One region of the Streptomyces sp. NBC_01750 genome, then DNA from elsewhere that is predicted to be linked to it. Evidence: riboswitches for the same ligand, from Rfam matches in the RefSeq annotation. Region 1 holds a riboswitch; each other region holds the start of a gene.

What was found. A riboswitch is a leader RNA that binds a small molecule or an ion and turns the genes downstream of it on or off. The one in region 1 is predicted to bind cobalamin.
Region 2: it holds a riboswitch for cobalamin, as region 1 does, so the genes downstream of both, OG966_RS09800 (cobalamin biosynthesis protein) here and OG966_RS27105 (ribonucleoside-diphosphate reductase subunit alpha) in region 1, are expected to answer to the same signal.
Region 3: it holds a riboswitch for cobalamin, as region 1 does, so the genes downstream of both, OG966_RS12545 (prenyltransferase/squalene oxidase repeat-containing protein) here and OG966_RS27105 (ribonucleoside-diphosphate reductase subunit alpha) in region 1, are expected to answer to the same signal.
Region 4: it holds a riboswitch for cobalamin, as region 1 does, so the genes downstream of both, metE (5-methyltetrahydropteroyltriglutamate--homocysteine S-methyltransferase) here and OG966_RS27105 (ribonucleoside-diphosphate reductase subunit alpha) in region 1, are expected to answer to the same signal.

The regions. Positions count from the first base shown of each region.
Region 1 is NZ_CP109137.1:5,935,168-5,937,359, forward strand. It holds gene OG966_RS27105 (ribonucleoside-diphosphate reductase subunit alpha) at 1-1,309, opposite strand, end outside; cobalamin riboswitch at 1,452-1,577, opposite strand; gene mctP (monocarboxylate uptake permease MctP) at 1,822-2,192, opposite strand, start outside.
Region 2 is NZ_CP109137.1:2,162,226-2,164,417, forward strand. It holds gene OG966_RS09790 (inorganic phosphate transporter) at 1-531, shown strand, start outside; gene OG966_RS09795 (hypothetical protein) at 544-765, shown strand; cobalamin riboswitch at 955-1,093, shown strand; gene OG966_RS09800 (cobalamin biosynthesis protein) at 1,201-2,166, shown strand; gene OG966_RS09805 (cobyric acid synthase) at 2,163-2,192, shown strand, end outside.
Region 3 is NZ_CP109137.1:2,783,624-2,785,815, reverse strand. It holds gene OG966_RS12545 (prenyltransferase/squalene oxidase repeat-containing protein) at 1-1,228, opposite strand, end outside; cobalamin riboswitch at 1,340-1,473, opposite strand; gene OG966_RS12540 (MBL fold metallo-hydrolase) at 1,520-2,192, opposite strand, start outside.
Region 4 is NZ_CP109137.1:900,381-902,572, forward strand. It holds gene metE (5-methyltetrahydropteroyltriglutamate--homocysteine S-methyltransferase) at 1-887, opposite strand, end outside; cobalamin riboswitch at 1,048-1,275, opposite strand; gene OG966_RS03970 (FAD-dependent monooxygenase) at 1,366-2,192, opposite strand, start outside.

The sequences.
Region 1 (2,192 bases):
CGGTGCAGAGGTTCGAGGAGTGGACCGTGTGGCCCGGCTCCGCCGTCTGGTTGGCGGTGCGGTTGGAGGCGTCCTTGAAGGTCATCCAGCCCTGGCCGGTCTGGGCGAGCGTCCGCATCATGCGGCCGTAGAGGTCACGGGCCGGCATGGACTTCTGTGCGAGACCCGCGGCCTCGGCCTTGCGGTACGCCGCGTCGAATTCGTCGCCCCACAGGTCGACCAGCTCCGGCACGTCCGCGGGCGAGAACAGCGACCAGTCGGCGTCCGCCTCGACGCGGCGCATGAACTCGTCCGGGATCCAGTGCGCGAGATTCAGATTGTGCGTACGCCGGGCGTCCTCACCGGTGTTGTCGCGCAGCTCCAGGAACTCCTCGATGTCGGAGTGCCAGGTCTCCAGGTAGACGGCGGCGGCGCCCTTGCGCCTGCCGCCCTGGTTCACCGCGGCGACCGAGGCGTCGAGGGTCTTGAGGAACGGGACGATGCCGTTGGAGTGGCCGTTGGTGCCCCGGATCAGCGAACCGCGCGAGCGGATACGCGAGTAGGAGAGGCCGATGCCCCCCGCGTGCTTCGAAAGACGGGCCACCTGGTGGTAGCGGTCGTAGATCGAGTCGAGCTCGTCCAGCGGCGAGTCCAGCAGATAGCAGGAGGACATCTGCGGGTGGCGGGTGCCGGAGTTGAAGAGCGTGGGCGAGGAAGGGAGGTAGTCGAGGCGGCTCATCAGGCCGTACAGCGCGGCGACTTCGTCCAGGGCAAGGACCGAATCGTCCTCGGCGAGACCGCAGGCGACGCGCAGCATGAAGTGCTGTGGGGTCTCGATGACCTGACGGGTGATCGGGTGCCGAAGCAGATACCGGCTGTAGAGGGTGCGCAGACCGAAGTAGCCGAAGCGGTCGTCGGCGGCCTGGTCGACGAGGGAGTCCAGCCGCGCGGCGTGCAGCGTCACGAACCGGGCCGTACGGTCCGCGATCAGGCCCTCGCGGTGCCCGACCGCGACGGAAGCGGAGAAGGCCACCGCGCCCTGTCCCGCTGCTTCGTCCGCGATATGACGGGTCAGCAGTCGGGCGGCGAGCCGCGAGTAGGCAGGATCCTCGGAGATCAGCCCCGCGGCCGCGTCGGTGGCGAGGCTCCGCAGCTCGGCCGCGTCCGACCCGGCGTGTCGTCCGCGCAGCGCGGCGGCGGCGACGCGTCCGGGGTCGGTGTCGGGCAGATCGGCGGTGAGGTCCGTGAGGGTCCGCAGCAGCGCGGTCCCGGGGCCGTCGGCCACCTGCTCGGAGATGCCTGAAGCCGGATCGGCTGGCGCGATGGTCACGTGGTGCTCTCCCTCGCTCGGCTCTGGGCCGGCGGGGGAGGGGAGGCCGGTACGGGCGTACTCACCCGTCGAAGGGCAGCACACCGTACGGCGTCCACCGGCCCAACCGCGAGGCCCGGACGTCTCGGCACCCGGTTCGGTCGAGCCGGATGCACCATCGGCAGGTCCTCGGACTGGCGGGGTACGACAAAGCGCACCGCATCACACCGTTGCGGGACAGTTCCGGATTCGCACCGGATTCCCCTGCGTCGACAGCGAGCATGAGCATACATGTGGGGGCCGCTTGATGCGGCACCCCCCACATGTTGTGTCATGGAGCACTGCAGCTCCAACGCGTAAGTGAGCAAGGCGATCCCGGGGATGGGCCGTGACTCCGCCCCGGACCCCGCGCCGCCCATCGTCGGCGGGGCCTGATCCGCCGGGCGCGGCGGGAGGTTCAGCCCCTCCCACACAGCAAAGGGCCGTCGCGTCCCCTCCCGGGAAACGCGACGGCCCTCACGCCGGCCGCACCGTCAGTGACTCACCCCCGCCGTCGCCGGCGGCAGTTCCACCTGGACGTCAGGGTCGCCCGCGTCCGCCGTGTAGTCCGACGGGCTGGTCTCGTCGACGCCCTCCGGGGCCTTGAGTGCACGCAGGACGAACGTCATGACCACCGTCACCACCACGTTCAGGATGAACGCCGTGAGGCCGATGTAGCCGATCTCGCCGATGCCCGGGATCTCAGCCGAGGAGCCGCCGAAGTGCTTCTGTGCCGGGCTCGCGACTCCGTATGCCGCCGACGTGCCGTAGATCATGCCGACCGCCCAGCCCGCCAGCAGCGCCCAGCGGTGGAACCACCGCGTGAAGAGGCCGCCGACCAGCGCCGGGAAGGTCTGCAGAATCC
Region 2 (2,192 bases), 3.8 Mb from region 1:
CGCATCATCCGCACCATGGGCACGGGCCTCACCGACCTCCAGCCGCAGCAGGGCTTCGCCGCCCAGACCAGCGCGGCCAGCGTCATCCTCGCCTCCTCCAACCTCGGCTTCTCGCTGTCGACCACGCACTCCTGCTCCGGCGCCGTGATGGGCGCGGGTCTGGGCCGCAAGGGCGGCGTGGTCCGCTGGTCCACCGCCACCCGGATGTTCGTCGCCTGGGGCCTGACGCTGCCGGCCGCGGGCCTGGTCGCCGCGGGCTCGGAGTTCGTGACCAAGCAGGGCGACTGGGGTGTCGCGGTCGTCGCGGCCTTCCTGATCGGCGCCTGCGCCGCGATCTGGTTCATCTCCCGCCGCCAGGTGGTCGACCACACCAACGTCACCACGCCGGACGCCGAGCCCGCGGGAGTCGTGACCACCGCCATCGCGGCCGTCACCCCGCCGCCGGCCGGCACGCCCGCGCAGGACTTCAAGACCACCATCCCGGCTCCGGCCTCCGCCGACTCCGAGCCGACCCAGCCGGCCACGGTGTAAGGACAGATCAGCATGAGTATCGACTGGGCAGCTCTCGGCTCCGTCTTCGGCGTGAGCCTCGTCGCCACCGTCGCCCTGGTGGGTCTGTTCACCCTGGGCGTCGTGGGCCTGACCAAGCAGGAGTCGGCGGCCGCGCAGGGCGGTTCCGCCGCCCTGGCACGCACCGGCGCGTACGCCTGCTTCGCGCTGTGCGCGGCGGCCGTGGCGTACGGGATCTATCTGATCGTCACCTGACGGCACAGTTCCACCGGGCTTTCGACAGCCGCTTCACAGGCCGGGCCGGGCACCCCTTCGGGTGACCCGGCCCGGCTTTTCCGTCGCGGGCGAAGCGGCAGTACGGCCCGTTTTCGACACCTAGGACGATCCGCTCCCCATGTGTGCCCCAACACACTCTTGCACCGCAGGTCAAAGGCAAGTTGACGGTCGTTCTCGCAGCGTGGTGGACTGCCGAGGCCATCTACGGCGGCAGAAGAGGAAGCCGGTGCAAATCCGGCGCGGTCCCGCCACTGTCACCGGGGAACAATCCCCGGAAGCCAGGAACTCTCACCGCCGATCACGTCGAACCAGGGCGCGGACACCCTGAGTGAGGACATGTCGCCATGCCCGGCTGCGGTTCAGTTCCTGCTGTGAGTACAAGGGTCGTTCGAGGCGAAGCGTCGGCCTGAACCCATGCGTGCCGACCGTGAATTCGTGTACGGCGCCACCGCCGGCCTGGCCGGCGACCTGCTGCTCGGCGACCCCCGCCGAGGCCATCCGGTCGCCGCGTTCGGGCGGGCCGCGGGCGCTGTCGAGCATGTCCTGTGGCGTGACCACCGCGGCTGGGGCGCGCTGCACACCGCCGTGTGCGCCGGTGGCGCCGCGGGTGCCGCCGCGCTTCTCGCGCGCGGTGTACGGGACCGCGGCCGCGCATCCGTCGCGCTGATCGCCGCGGCCACCTGGGCCGTCGTCGGAGGGACCTCGCTGGGCCGGGAGGCACGGGCCATCGGCGGCGCGCTCGCCGCCGGGGACGTGGATGTGGCGCGGGAGCGCCTGCCGCATCTGTGCGGGCGCGATCCGCAGGCGCTGGACGAGCAGCAGATCGCGCGCGCCGTCGTCGAGTCCGTCGCCGAGAACACCTCCGACGCCGTGGTGGGCGCACTGGTCTGGGGCGCTCTCGCGGGCGTGCCCGGTCTGGTGGGGTTCCGTGCCGTCAACACGCTGGACGCGATGGTCGGGCACAAGTCGTCCAGGTACCGGCGGTTCGGCTGGGCCTCGGCGCGGCTCGACGATGTGGCCGGCTGGCCAGGGGCCCGGCTCACCGCGGGTCTCGCGGTACTCGCGGGCGGGAACGCTCGCGGGGCCGTACGGGCCTGGCGGGCCGATGCGAAGAAGCACCCCAGCCCGAACGCGGGCCCGGTGGAGGCCGCGTTCGCGGGTGCGCTCGGCGTACGGCTGGGCGGGACCCTCTCGTACGGCGGCCGGGTCGAGCACCGTCCCGTTCTCAACTCCGGCGGGCGCCCGGTGGAGTTCGGCGACATCGAACGCGCCGTACGGCTCTCGCGCCGCGTCGGCTGGCTGACACTGGCGACCTGCGCGGCGGGCCGCCTCGCGGGTCACGCACTGCGCGCGCGGCGCGCGGGAGAGGGGCGGGGATGAGCGGGCACAGAGGCGGCGGGCTGCTG
Region 3 (2,192 bases), 3.2 Mb from region 1:
CGCTGATGAGGATTCCGGCGCCGACACTGGCGACGAAGAACACGCCCACGATCCACCACACCCCGACGCCCGAGCCGGAGTCCTTCTTCTCGTCCTTCTTCTCGTCCGCGGCCTGCGCCGGCTGCCCCTTCGCCGACTTGGGCGCGGGGCCCGTCGCGTTGAGCCCCGCCACCAGGTCCGTCCCGCCGAAGCTCTTCGGGTCCGCGCCACTCGCATGCGCGGCGAAGATCAGCTGCGCGTACGCCGCCGGGCCGGACGCCTTCGCCCAGGCCGCCGAGTTCTGCCGCAGCCACTCCAGCGGCTTCTTCGCCTGGTCGCCGAGGCCCTGCGCGTTCAGCGCGACGATCGCGTCCGCCGTGTTCCCGAAGTCCGGCTTCTCCGTCGGGTCCGTGGCGCCCGGCATCGGCGCCGTGTCGAGGTGCCCGGTCCTGGCGAGCGCGGTCGCCAGGTACGCCGCGCCGTTGTGCGCCGCACCCTCGACCGTCGTCGCCTTCTCGCAGACCGTGCCCTTGGCGTCCTTCGTGCCCGCCGTCACGACCAGGCCCTTGCCGTGCGCGCCGGCCACGGCCGCCGCCGTGGAGTCGGCGACGATGCCGGGTGACTTCAGCTGGAAGACGAACGCGCCGCCGTCCTTCCCGCCGCACGGCTTCGCGAACGCCAGCAGCGCGTCGTACGGCGTCTTCCCGCCCTTCGACTTCACCGCCGCCGGCTTCTCGCCCGCCGCCGCGAGCGCGCCGATCACGATGGACGTGGAGTTGGCGTCGCTGGCTCCGCCCGGGTTGTAGCCCCAGCCGCCGTCCGCGTTCTGCACGGACTTCAGCCAGTCGGCCGTCTTCTTCACGGCGGCGTCCTGCCCGCCGAGCGCGGCGAGCGCCTGCACCGCGGCCGCCGTGGCGTTGGAGTCCAGCGGCAGCTTGGCGTCGCACGCCTTGGTCGCGTCCGCGCGGTACGAGGGGAAGCCGCCGTTGTCGCACTGCTGACCGGTCAGCCAGTCCACGGCCTTGTCGGCCGGCGTGACGCCCACCGTGTCCTGTGCGAGCAGCGCCAGCGACTGCCGCCAGACACCGTCGTACGTCGGGTCGCCCGTGCCGTACAGACCGGCCGGCAGCACGGTCGACGGCTTCGGAGACGGCGCCGCTGTCGCGGCCGGTGCGGCGGCCGCGACAATGGCCACGCCGAGTACGGCGGAGGCGGCGAGCGATATGGCGCTGCGGCGAACGGTGGTCATGGCGGGCTGGGCCTCTCCTGGGGGAGCCGGGCACAGGCACGCTGAGGTACCAGGGCTCCGGCTCCGTATTCCTCGACGGTGCCGGCCACCGGCGGCTGCCGGTGGCACGAGCCGGTCACGACCGTGTACGGGGCATTCCGACTCACCGCCTGCGACGGCGGTTCACGGTTGCGGGTCAGCGCCGGATTTGCACCGGCTTCCCCCCGTACGGTCATGATGACGACTCGCTCACTGTACCGACCGGTCGTCGGCCGGACGCCGGTGGCCACCCCGGGCCGGACCGCCACGTACTCAGACCGCCACGTACAGCGTGGGGCCGCTCCCCGCGAGCACTTCCGCGTGCCCGAGCTTCACCAGGCGCCGCAGATGCGCCTCCGCCTCCGAGACCGCGATGTTGCGTGATCCGTACGGGATCTGCTCCCAGGGCCGGTTCCACTCCATCCGCTCGGCGACCTGCCACGCGGTGCGCGGCGCGGCGAGCAGCCCGAGCAGACCGGTGAGCCGTTCCTCGTGGTGGGCGAGCAACTCCCGTACCCGGGAGGCGGCGTCGGGGAAGGCGTACTGGTGAGCCGGGAGCACCTCGGCGGGTGCGAGGCGGCGGATGCGCTCCAGGGAGTCGAGGTAGTCGCCGAGCGGATCGGTGACGGTGGCTGTGTCGCCGGCGGCCGGATCCTCGTAGAGGCCGATGTGCGGGGTGATCCCGGGCAGCAGATGGTCGCCGGAGAAGAGCCGTCCATTGCCGGGGCTGCCCGCCGGATGGGCCTCATCCAGGTGGAGGCAGACATGGCCGGGCGTGTGGCCCGGGGTCCAGATGGCGCGCAGCCGGCGGCCCGGCAGGTCGAGGAGTTCGCCGGGAACGATCTCCCGGTCGGGCAGGGCCCCGCGCAGGCCCGGCAGCGTGCGCATCCGGCCCGAGGCGCGGGCGGCGCGCAGCGGCGCGGTGTGCTCGTCGGGGGCGCCGGCC
Region 4 (2,192 bases), 5.0 Mb from region 1:
AGCCGCTTGCCGGGCAGACCTCCGGCAGCGGCGAGGTCGTCGAGGTTGGCGGCACCGGCGCCCGTGAAGTCGAGTGCCAGGCCCTCGACCGGCGCCTTGGCCAGCACGGGGAGGGCTTCGCCGAGCCGGTCGAAGTAGGAGGCGACCAGGAGCTTGGGCCGGTCGGTGAGCGCGCCCAGGTCGCGGTAGGCGCGGGCCGCGGCGTTCAGCACGGCCGGCAGCCGGTCCTGGACCAGAGCCGGCTCGTCGAGCTGCACCCATCGCGCTCCCGCGGTCCGCAGGTCGGACAGCACCTCGGCGTACACCGGCAGCAGCCGGCCCAGAAGAGTGAGCGGTTCGAAGTCGGCGGGGACTCCCGGCGCGGGCTTCGCGAGCAGCAGATAGGTGATCGGCCCGACGAGCACCGGGCGTGCCGTATGACCGAGCGCGAGGGCTTCCTTGAGCGCGTCGACCTGCTTGGCCGGGTTGGCCGTGAAGACGGTGCCGGGGCCGAGTTCGGGGACCAGGTAGTGGTAGTTGGTGTTGAACCACTTGGTCATCTCCAGGGGCGCGACATCCTGGGTGCCGCGGGCCATCGCGAAGTAACCGTCGAGCGTGTCGGCCTCGAAGGCCGCGCGGTGACGGTCGGGCACGGCACCGACCATGACGCTGGTGTCCAGGACATGGTCGTAGTACGAGAAGTCGCCGGTGGGTACTTCGTGGATTCCGGCGTCGGCGAGCTGCTGCCAGTTGGCCCGGCGCAGCTGGGTGGCGGTCTCCCGGAGGGCGTCGGCGCCGACGCGGCCCTTCCAGTAGCCCTCGATGGCTTTCTTCAGTTCCCGGTTCGGGCCCTGGCGCGGGTAGCCGTAAACAGTGGCCCGGGCTCCTGCGGCTGCAGATGTGGACACGGAACTCTCCTTCGCGAGTCTCTCGTCGGGCGACCCCGGAACAGGTCGTGGGACGCGAAGGAATGGCAACCGGGGCAGCGGCCGCACACCTGTTGGATGTGCCTGTGCCTGCCCGTACCGCCGCCGACCCGCCCACGAGGTCACCGAGATCTCCGCGCGCGTTCGCGCACGGGCAGTGGCAGGTCTTCGGACTTGCGGGCTCGCCTTCGTTCTCGTTGTACGAAGGCACCTACTGGCCGTCGCTTCCCAGACCCGTTTCCGGGGCCAGTGCGTAAGACGGCGGTCGTTCCCGCTCACCGCTGCGGGGCAGTTCCGGATTCCCACCGGATTCCCTCTTGCGACGCGCCTGTCTGGAGGACAGGGCGAACCAGCTGCGGGTCCAGCCTAGGCTCTGCCCACCTCACACGTAACACCGCGCCCACATATCGGACGGCCAGAAGCTCCGCTCACCTCGCTGGATCTGAGCGGGAGCGCCTGCTCAGCCGGTCCGGAATACGCCGGCGAGGTGAGCGGCCAGTTCTTGGGCAGTCGGCGGGGAGAGCCGGGCGCCCAGGTAGCCGTCCGCGCGCACCACGAATGCCGTCGGATCCTGCACCCCGTAGCGCTGCCGGAACTCGCCGCGGCCGTCGTGGTACACCGGCAGCCGTGTCCCGGCCGGCTCGCCGTCGGCGAGCACCGCGCATGCTTCCACCTTGTCCTGCGACAACTCCCTGGCCACAGTGGCGAGTTCATCGAACGTTTTGCCCGCATCGCCGTTCCCGTACAGCAGCAGCAGGTGCCCGCGGTCCCGCAGCAGGTCGTACAGCCGCAGCGGGTACTCGGTGATCTCCCCGGTGAGGCCGCCGCAGTCCGGGGCCCGGTCGCCGGGCTGGGGGCCGGGCCCGTTGTCGCGGCTGGGGTAAGGGCGCCCCACGATCGGGCTGCCGCGGTAGCCGACGAGCAGCTGCGCCTCGCGCAGCAGCAGCGTCGCCGGGTCGGTCGGGTCGGCCTGGACGCCCTCGGCGGCGTGCCGGACGGTGCGGCCGACGACCTCCTCACCCACCGGCCGGCGCTCGGCGTCGTAGCTCGTGAGCAGCCGCGGATGCGCGGCACCCTGGGCCGCGAGGGCGAGCTTCCAGGCCAGGTTGTACGCGTCCTGGATGCCGGTGTTCATACCCTGCGCGCCCGTCGGCGGATGGATGTGCGCGGCGTCCCCGGCGACGAAGACCCGGCCGTCGCCGTACCGGTCGACCAGTCGGTGGCTGATCCGGAACACCGAGGACCAGCGCATGGCGGAGGCGGTGGTCGGCTGCGGCGCCAGCCGGT